Regions from separate parts of the Actinomadura sp. SCN-SB genome, predicted to be linked through region 3. Evidence: predicted binding sites of a transcription regulator. Region 3 holds the regulator's gene; each other region holds the start of a gene.
The links. Region 3 encodes LexA, which represses DNA repair genes until DNA is damaged. Its sites were predicted from a motif close to TCGAACANNTGTTCGA; they were not measured.
Positions count from the first base shown of each region.

Region 1: ACGWYJ_RS03435 (DUF6504 family protein) is a predicted target of LexA. The motif match lies at 1,316-1,331, and genes of this name have one in related genera.
Region 2: ACGWYJ_RS06530 (alpha-ketoglutarate-dependent dioxygenase AlkB) is a predicted target of LexA. The motif match lies at 1,900-1,915, and genes of this name have one in related genera.

Region 1 covers NZ_JBIMPP010000003.1:198,083-201,334, reverse strand. The annotation lists gene ACGWYJ_RS03440 (DNA polymerase III subunit alpha) at 1-958, opposite strand, end outside; gene ACGWYJ_RS03435 (DUF6504 family protein) at 981-1,256, opposite strand; gene ACGWYJ_RS03430 (serine/threonine-protein kinase) at 1,530-3,252, shown strand, end outside.
Region 2 covers NZ_JBIMPP010000007.1:41,478-44,729, forward strand. The annotation lists gene ACGWYJ_RS06520 (HNH endonuclease) at 1-449, shown strand, start outside; gene ACGWYJ_RS06525 (siderophore-interacting protein) at 501-1,166, opposite strand; gene ACGWYJ_RS06530 (alpha-ketoglutarate-dependent dioxygenase AlkB) at 1,249-1,878, opposite strand; gene ACGWYJ_RS06535 (C2 family cysteine protease) at 2,015-3,178, shown strand; gene ACGWYJ_RS06540 (hypothetical protein) at 3,175-3,252, shown strand, end outside.
Region 3 covers NZ_JBIMPP010000051.1:19,080-22,331, reverse strand. The annotation lists gene ACGWYJ_RS27540 (helix-turn-helix domain-containing protein) at 1-109, shown strand, start outside; gene ACGWYJ_RS27535 (hypothetical protein) at 224-595, shown strand; gene ACGWYJ_RS27530 (ATP-binding protein) at 571-987, shown strand; gene lexA (transcriptional repressor LexA) at 1,578-2,276, opposite strand; gene ACGWYJ_RS27520 (LysM peptidoglycan-binding domain-containing protein) at 2,601-2,870, shown strand.

The sequences.
Region 1 (3,252 bases), on a different contig from region 3:
CGGCCAGGCCCTTGCGCGCGATGATGCCCAGCTCGTGCTCCAGCCGCCGTGCCGCCTCGGCCGAGCGGTCGAGCCCGCGCCGCACCAGGCCCTCGCCGCACCTGGCGACCAGCCGCCCGTACGGGTCGGGGCCGGTCTCCGGCAGGTGGACGTCGTCCATCCCCATGTCGTGGCCGGGGTCGAGGGCGCAGCGTTCCGACAGCCGCCGCGTCGCGTCCAGCAGTGCCCGTGCCTCGGCCGCGTCCGAGCCGCACACCCGCTCGGCGATGCGCCGCATCTCCGGGACCGACTTGAGGTAGGCGTGGCCTGTCTGGTCCTCCAGGTGCCGCCGATGCAGCGGGACGAGGCGGCGCGCCACGTCCAGCACCTGCGCCACGGGGTAGTCCGAGGGCTCCAGGTATCGCACGGGGTTGGCCAGCACCGCGGGGACCCCGGCCTCGCGTGCCAGCGCCAGCATCCGGGCGGCCTCGAACGTCTCTCCCTTGCCGTGCTGGTCGACGATCTCCACGACCGTCTCGGCCGTCTCCCGCCAGGCCGCCAGCCGTGCCGCCGCCAGGTCGGGACGGCGGTCGGCGATGGCGCGTCCCACGTCGGAGCGCGGGCCGAGCAGCACCACCAGCCCGTCGGCGTGCGCCCCGATCAGCTCCCGGCTCGCGACGGGCGCGCCGCGCTCCCCCGCCTCGTGCGCCGCCGTGACCAGCCTGCACAGCGATCCCCACCCGATGCGCCCGGTCGCCAGCGCCACCACCCGCCCGACGTCGGTGGTCAGGTCGGCTCCCAGGACGGGACGCAGTCCCGCGGCACGGCAGGCGAGCACATGCTTGACCGCGCCGTACAGGCCGTCCCTGTCGGTGAGCGCCAGCGTCTCCATGCCCAGCTCCGCCGCGCGCGCGGCGAGCAGGCGCGGCGGCGCGACACCATGGCGCAAGGAGAACGAGGACGCGACATGCAGGTGCATGGGAGCCGACCCCCTTCTCCCGCTAGTCCCACACCCGGGAGAGCAGCCAGGTGTCGGACGCGGTGTCGTGCCGCAGCTCGTACACCCCGATCTCCTGTTCCGGCGTGGCCTCGACCCGCCAGAACTCCCGTTCCCCGGTGACCTCGGCCTCCGGCTGCTGCTCGCGCCACCAGTCCCGGGTGGTGACCCAGTGCTCCAGTACGCGCCGTACGCTGTAGAGCCGCCCCCGCCAGACGAACCGGACCGGGCGCCCGTCGGTCACCCAGACGTCCACCGGATCGCCGAACACGCGCGTCATCTGCCTCCCCCGCCTTGAGTCGTATGGCTCACCGCACAGGGGAAGGCATGCGGCCTGTCTCGAACATACGTTCGCAAGAAAGTCTAGGGAAGCCGACCTTCGTAAGCAAGGCGGGAGATTCCCCCCAGTTCTCGATGTTCGCCACAAAAGCGCAGGTCAGCGGCGTACCGGAGATCCCTCACCGGCCGCGGCCACCCCGGCGGCGGCCCGTCGATCCAGGGATCCTCGGGGCGAACCACGCCGATCCAGGACTGACGCTAAGGTTTGTGGACGATGATGACGCACACGGGCGCGGAATCCGGGGCGCTGAGGCCGGAGGACCCGCGCGAACTCGGTGACTACCGCCTGCTCTCCCGGATCGGCCGGGGCGGCATGGGCACGGTGTTCCTGGGTGAGAGCTCCTCGGGCCGCCGCGTCGCGGTCAAGGTCATCAACCGTGAGCTGGCCAGCGAGGAGACGTTCCGCGAGCGGTTCCGCCGCGAGGTGACCGCCGCCCGCCAGGTGCGCCGGTTCTGCACGGCGCCGGTCCTGGACGCCGAGCTGGACACCGAGCCGCTGTTCGTCGTCACCGAGTACATCGAGGGGCCGAGCCTGGAGGCCGCGGTCGCCGAACGTGGCCCCCTCCCGGGCTCGGACCTGGAGGGCCTGGCGGTCGGGGTGGCCACGGCGCTGGCCGCCATCCACGGCGCCGGCATCGTGCACCGCGACCTCAAGCCCGCCAACGTGCTGCTGTCCACGACCGGCCCGCGCGTGATCGACTTCGGGATCGCGCGGGCGCTGGACGCCGCCGACGGCCCCACCCGTACCGGGCAGTTCGTCGGCACCCCCAACTACCTGCCGCCCGAGCTGCTGCGCGGCGAGCCGGTCACGCCCGCCTCCGACGTGTTCTCCTGGGGCTGCGTGGTCACCTACGCCGGGACGGGACGCGCCCCGTTCGCCGGGCGCACCGTCCCGGAGATCTTCTACCGGGTGGCGCACGACGAGCCCAGGCTGGACGGGCTGGACCCCGGCCTGCGCGACCTGGTGGCCGCCGCCCTGGACAAGGACCCGCGCAAGCGCCCGTCGGTCCAGGAACTGCTGGCCCGGCTGGTCGGGCACACGCGTCCCGACGACCTGGACCGGATCACCGAGACCGTCCAGGCGAGCTGGCACGGCCCGGGGCCGGGCGCCGTCGCGCCGCCGACCGCGCCCCGGTCGCACTCGGCGCCGCCGCCGACGCAGCCCGTGGGCTACCAGTACACCGCCTTCGGCGGCGAGGACACCCGCAGCGACACCCCGTCCGGGCCGATGGTCCCGCCGGAGCCGCGGCGGCCCTCCGGCGGCGGTCGCGGGGGCCGCCTCCCGGCGAAGGCCCTGATCATCGGCGGCGCGGCGGCCGCCGTCCTGCTGCTGGCCGCCGCCGTGCTGTACCCGCTGCTCGGCGGGGACGGGCCGCCGGAGAAGCTGGCCACCGCGTTCGCCGACGACTTCTCCGACGACGACTCCGGCTGGGGCGGCGGGAGCGTCTTCACGGGCCAGTACGGCTACCTCGACAAGAAGTACCGCCTGGAGACCTCCATCGTCGACGCGGGACGCGACCGCTGGGTCCCCAAGCGGCAGGCCAACGACATCCCCAAGCGGATCCTGGTCAGCGCGACCGCCACCGTCGCGCGCGCCGCCCCCGACGGCCGGTACGGGCTGCTCTGCCGTGCCAACGACAACAGGGGCCAGATCTTCAAATACCTGTTCCTGGTCCGCACCGACGGCAAGGGCGTGCTCCTGCGCAAGGTCAACGGCGATCAGGGCAACAAGGAACTGGACAGCGCCGACACGGTGCCCGGCCTGAAGCCGGGCGGCGCCAACCGGCTCCAGATCGCCTGCGAACCGCAGGAGAACGACGCGCAGGTCAGGCTGCGGATGTGGGTCAACGGCTCGCTGGTCCTCGACCACACCGACACCGACCGGCCGCTGCCGCACGGCTGGGCCGGGCTGGTCATCGAGCGCGGCGGGAACGCCG
Region 2 (3,252 bases), on a different contig from region 3:
GGGATCCTGCGCGCATGCTGGCCGCGGCCGAAGGCATCGCCGCCGCCCTCGCGTCCACAGACCCGAGCCTCAAGCATCGTATCGCGACTCCAGATCCAGACGAGATGGAGGAAACCGCGATGGAAGGACGTCTACTTGAACGCATACATCGCTTTCGAGAACGTAACCCGAGCCTAAGGCAACGAAAGATCGCAATGGTTGTACGCAATGGTGGGGCTCTCAGATGCGAGGTGTGCGGGTTCGATTTCTCCGAGCGCTTCGGCAAACATGGAGAGGGCTACATCGAAGTACATCACACCACGCCTCTACACGAGACCGGCATTACCGAGACAAGGCTCGATGACTTGGCACTCCTCTGCGCCAATTGTCATCGGATGAGCCATCGGCGTCTTGAGGGAACCGGCACGTGGCCCTCACCTGAGGAACTGAGAAAGCTGCTGGAGGAGTAGGTGGACGGCGGATCCGGCTAGCAGTCCTGTTGTAAGACCTATTACGGACGCCTACTCCAGGCCCTTTTTGGTGGGGGTCCAGAAGGGTTTGGTCAGGATGTTGCGGCGGGGCCAGGAGCGGTCGGTCAGCAGGTGGCGTTTGAGGGATTGGATGGTTTGGGCTTCGCCGGCCAGGTAGGCGATGCCTGGCTCGGCGGGGAGGTCCAGGGACTGGACGGCGTTGAGGAGGGTCTTGGAGGAGGCCGCCGGTCTGCCTTCGCGGTATTGCCAGGTGACGCCTTCTATGGGGAGGCGGTCTTCTGGGGTGTCCACTTCCAGGATCGCGTGGACGGCGGCTCCGTTCAGGAAGCGGAGCATGGGGGCGAAGGCTACGGCGGCGGTTTCTTCGCCTGCGAAGAGGTGGTACGGGGCTTCGCGTGGGGTGAGTTTGCCTTCGGGCTTGGTGAAGACGACGTGCTGACCTGGGGTGGCGTTGCGGGCCCAGCGGGAGCCGGGGCCTTCGCCGTGGTCGAGGACGCACAGTTGCAGGCCGTCGTCATCCCCGTCCCAGATCGAGTAGGTGCGGCGGGTCAGAAGGCCGTCGACGCTCAGGCGGATGTGCTGGCCCGGTGCCCACTGCTGGGGTGGGCAGGAGATGCGGATACGGCGCATGCGCTTGGTGAGCTGGTCCGTGGACTCGATGGTGCCCGTGACGAAGAGCAGGTCACGCAGGCGCATGGGCGACCTCCAAGACGAGATATGTCGCGTTGGCCCAAACACGATACATCGCGTCTTTGGTGCGAGGAAGGCCCGTGCGGGGTTAGCGGACGTTGAGGGGGCGGTACTGGATGCTGATTCTGGGGCCGGTGGCCTTGGTGGATTTGGGGATGCTGTGTTCCCAGGTTCGCTGGCAGCTGCCGCCCATGACGATGAGGTCGCCGTGGCCCAGGTCGTAGCGGAGGGTGGGGCCGCCGGAACGGGGGCGTAGGAGGAGGGGACGGGGTGCGCCGACCGAGATGATGGCGACCATCGTGTCCTCCTTGGCGCCGCGGCCGAGGGTGTCGCCGTGCCAGGCGACGCTGTCGCGGCCGTCGCGGTAGAGGCAGAGGCCGACGGTGCGGAAGGGCTCGCCCAGCTCGGCGGAGTAGTGGGCGTTGAGGGCTTGTTTGGCCTGGTCCAAGAGGGGGTCGGGGAGAGTCGCCTCCTCGTCGTAGAAGGCCAGGAGGCGGGGGACGTCCACGACCCGGTCGTACATGCGGCGGCTTTCGGCACGCCAGGGGACGACGTCCAGGAGGCGCTCGAAGAGGGCGTCGGCGCCGGCGATCCAGTTGGGGCGGAGGTCGATCCAGGCTCCGTCGGTGAGCTGGGTGCGCTGGACGGAGTGGCCGAGTTCACGCGGGCCCGCCTCGTCCCAGGAGTCGAGCAGCGACCCTTGAAGAGCACTGGTCATGGCCTCATGCTACCCCGCGAGTCAAACATGTGTTCGAGCGCCCGGATCGAGTCCTGATTGAGGCCGGATGCCTGCCTTGCCGTCATCGGCGGCTGTTTGAGTGGTGCCTATCGCTCGTTGCAGGAGGCGTGGGGGCGTGAACGCGCGTACCGCTGTGATCATCGCCGGAGTCCTGGGGGCGCTGGCGTTGTCCGGGTGCGGCGTGCGCGCATCCGTGAGCACCGCGCCGGTCAGCGAGGTGGAGTGGGGTCGCAGGGCCGCCGATCCTACGCAGGCGCCGCCGCCTCCCAGCGGGGAGGAGAAGGCGGTCGGGGTGGTGGCCGCCGGGGAGGTCCGCGACGCGCTTGAGGGTGACTGCGCCTGGTACGAGATCCTGTGCGACCGGCGGCGCAGTGTGCGGGAGATCGTCGGACGGCTCTCACCCGGCGAGATCAACGCGTTGTTCGGCGAGTTCGGCCGTGATGAGGTGCGGCGGCTGCTGCGGCGCGATGGGGTGGTGGACGTTCTCAAGGTGCGCGCCGATGTGTCGCTGCTGCACCACCTCGAACGGTTGGCGCCCCGGTCCATCGAGCCGGATTTCACGAACGTGCCGAGCTACACGAAGAAGCCGTCCGATCCGGCCACCGCGTGGGGTGCCGTCCGCGGTGGACGGTTGTTCGGAGCGGACGGAGAACCGTCCCTCCAGCACGTCAGGCAGGGTGGCATCGCGGATTGCTGGTGGCTCGCCGGTATGGGCGCACTGGCCAACTCGCAGGAGGGACGGACCGTCCTGAAGGAGATGGTCAGGCCCAACCCGAATGGGACGTACACGGTCGCGTTCCCGGACGGGGAGAAGGTCACCGTGACGCCGTACTTCCCGATCGACGAGGAGGGAAGGCTGGCGTTCGCCTCCCCGGAGGGACGGGCGCCGGCGATCTGGCCGCTGGTGCTGGAGAAGGCGCTCGCGGAGAGGTGGGGCGGCTACGGGCGCCTGGCCCAGGGTGACGGCGGGGACGCCATGGAACTGCTGACGGGGCGCACCGGGAGGTCGAAGCCGCCGCGCCTGGTCGGCGAAGAGGAGCTGGCGGCGGCCGTGCGGCAGGGTGCCGTCACGGTGCTCACCCCCGACGACGGACGAGGCGAGGCGATCTTCGAGGGCCGGACCGCGCGCCTGCGCACCGACCACGTCTATGTGGTCGAACGGATCGACGGGCGTGGCCGGTTGAGGCTCTACAACCCGTGGGGTCGGGACCACGCGACCGTCACCTTCGAGGAGTTCCGCCGTCATGTCGAGGACGTCGATATGAGCCCCGTCCGATGAGGGAGAATCGAGCGATGGTCCGCCTTGCGCCGATGCTGCTCGTCGGGGTGTTCGCCCTGGTGGGCGCCGGTGGC
Region 3 (3,252 bases):
CAAATATGACGCGCGCACCAATGACCTGCTCACTGAGCTGGTTCGTCGTGAGCATCGAGCGAGCACTCCGGAACTCCGCGGGCTAGCTCACCGTGCTGGGGTCGTCTGACCCGCACAAGAGTGCGGGTTCTTTCCCTTCACGATGGTGCGGGTCGTCACTCGCGCCGGCTTCTAATGTCACCTCTCACACGCGGACGTATGCAGACCGTAATGGGGAGAGCGCATGACCGGCGACGCGGCAAGCGATGGCACACCGGCGGCGAATCCGGCGACGGCCAGGCTGAATGATGCGTTCGGTGCGCGGCGGTTGCATCTGGCGGCGTTGGATGCGGCTGTCGTGACCCATCCTCACCGGCTGGCCTGTGGGGTTGTGCGGCACGGCCAGCCACCTCCGGTCCCGCGTGTGGTCGAAATTGATCGTCCGGACCGTTCGGTAGCAGTGGGGACCCGCTGGATCGGCGGCCGGTTGTGGCTGGTGGTGGAGCCTGGCGGCGAAGGCGTGGCCCCGGTGGATGAGGTCGAGCGCGCCCCTGAGCTACTGGCGGCGATCCTGGTCGGGGAAGGTGACCGGTGTTCGACAACGCCTCAAGTTTGATCCTCACCGCCGACGTACCTGAGACCCCGACGCTGGTACTCACCCCTACTGATCGCGCTCCCGCTCTTGCCCGGAGCTTCCTCGCGGAGCGGTTCCGTGAGTGGGGGCATCAGGATGACTACGTCGGCCGTGTGGTGGTCACTGAGCTGGTGACCAATGCCTACCGGCATGGGGCGGGGTTCATCGTGGTGCGGGTGTTCCGGGACGAGCGCGATGGTCTGGCGGTGATCGAGGTCTGGGATCACGGGCCGGGACTGCCGGTCGTGGGGTCTGAAGATCATGACTCCACTTCGGGACGGGGGCTGTTGATGATGTCCCGGCTCGTTCACCAGTGGGGTACACGAGCGACGATGGAAGGCGGGAAGATCGTGTGGGCGAAGTGCGCTCTTTAGGCGGCTTGGTCGATCTTGGGGTGGTGTACCCGCTTGGGGCGCGCCACGGCAGTGCGGTACCTGGATCTGCTGGCCCTGGCGGTCGAGCGGCGGGGCTGGCGGTGTTTCAAGCTGCTGCGCGTCACTGACCAACATGCCGCGACCAGGGAAGCCACCTAACGCGGGCTTCAGCCCGCCTGCTCGACGGCCCGACAACCCCAGGTGTTGCGATCGCGACCGAAAGCGGATTCCAGCGAAGCAAGGATCTGATCGCGCAGCGAGCCACCGAGGCGCGTCATAGCGATGTAGCGATCACGCGCGGTACCGGAGAAGGAGGGCGCTGGCCGCCCGATCTCGTTGGCACTGCCAACCCTTGTAACTGCCTCAGCTCGTCGCCCCAGCCCCGGACGGTCGCTCAAGCGTTGCGATCGCGTCCGAAGGCAGGGGCGAGCGCTAGCGAGACCCTGATCGCGGAGCGAGCCCCTGGGCGAGTCGGAGCGATGCAGCGATCGCCGCAAGCACGACAAGCGACGAGCCGCCAGGCGAGGAGCGCAGCTCGTGCTTGCAATCAATACAGCGCAGCTTGCGCCTGCGATGCGAAGTTCGCTGGGTTACATCTTGCGGAGGACCGCTACCACGCGACCCAGGATCGACGCTTCGTCGCCGGGGATGGGTTCGTACGCGGGGTTCTGCGGCATCAGCCAGATGTGGCCGTCGCGGCGCTTGAAGGTCTTCACGGTCGCCTCGCCGTCGATCATGGCGGCGACGATGTCGCCCTGCTCGGCCACCGGCTGCTGGCGTACCACGACCCAGTCGCCGTCGGCGATCGCCGCGTCGATCATCGAGTCACCGGTGACCTTCAGCAGGAAGTGGGTGCCCTCTCCGACGAGCTGCTTGGGCAGGGTGAAGACGTCCTCGACGGCCTCCTCGGCCAGAATCGGGCCACCGGCGGCGATCCGCCCGACCAGCGGGACGTACGCGGGCGCGGGCCGGGACGAGGACTCGGATGTCGTCACGGACTCGTAAGCGTCGTCGTCGGTCCGGACCGGGGTGGTGCCCGGCACCCGTACCTCCACCGCCCGGGGCCGGTTGGGGTCGCGGCGCAGGAAGCCCTTGCGCTGTAGCGCGCGCAACTGGTGCGACACGCTGGAGGTGCTGGTCAGGCCCACCGCCTCGCCGATCTCTCGCATCGAGGGGGGATACCCGCGACGCTGCACGGAATCGCGGATCACCTCCAGCACCATGCGCTGCCGCTGGGTGAGGCCGCTCTCGTCCATCGGCCCGTCCGGCAGCTCCCGGACCTTGCTCATCGCTCGTCGCCTCCCCGGCGGTGGATCGGTCACTCCTGGTCATGAACGCTATCGCGTCCGGGCAGAATGATCAAACAATTGTTCGAAGAATGTCTCGCGTTCTGCCACACCCATGCGATAGAACATCGTACAGGCGTTCGATCGAAAGTGCATTCGACGATCGGAGATCACCGGCTGACCGCGGGGAGGGCCGAGATGACGGGAGCGCTTGATGGGCGGGGTGCTGGAACGCGCGCCCGTCCACGATCCACGTACGCGGCAAGGACGGTTTCGCGGGGTGCTGAGGAGCCGCCGCCGCTGCGGCTGACGCGGCGCGGACGCGCCGTGTTGATCACTTTTGCCGCCGGAACGCTGCTGGTGACGTTCTGGTTGACCGCGGGGCCCGGCGCGCGGGCCGGTGGCCAGGACGACACGTCGATCGGTGGCGCCGTTCCGACGGACGTGGTCGGTCCTGGCGAGACTCTCTGGGACGTCGCCGAGCGTAACGACCCCGACGGCGACCCTCGGGTCACCGTTCAACGCATAGCCGACCTGAACGGCCTTTCCGGCTCCATCGTCCACCCGGGTCAGCGGCTGCTCGTCCCGGCGCACTGACGCTGTCCGCTTGGGGGACGGGGTGTCTGTGGCGTTGGCTGCGATCTCCGGGTGAGGCTCGGCGCCATGCGGCTCGGGACGATCACGGTGCTTCTCACTAGGCGTCGGCTGCTCGTTCAGCCTGTCGCTGTTGGATGTCGTCCGTGCTCGTGGTCGAGCTGCTGACCCGGCGGGTGTGACCGGCTGTGCTCAGCGCGTGCGGGTCTGAGGCCCGCTCGGGATGGGCGCGTGGGTGCGACACGCCCAGAGGGGCGCGGGAGGCTGGTGTGACCAGGGTCTAACGGCGGGTCCCGCGATGCGGGTTGCGATGCGATCGGGATGCTCGTACGGTTGACCACAACATCTAGTAGTTACATGGATGTCATTAACCACAAGTTGTGTT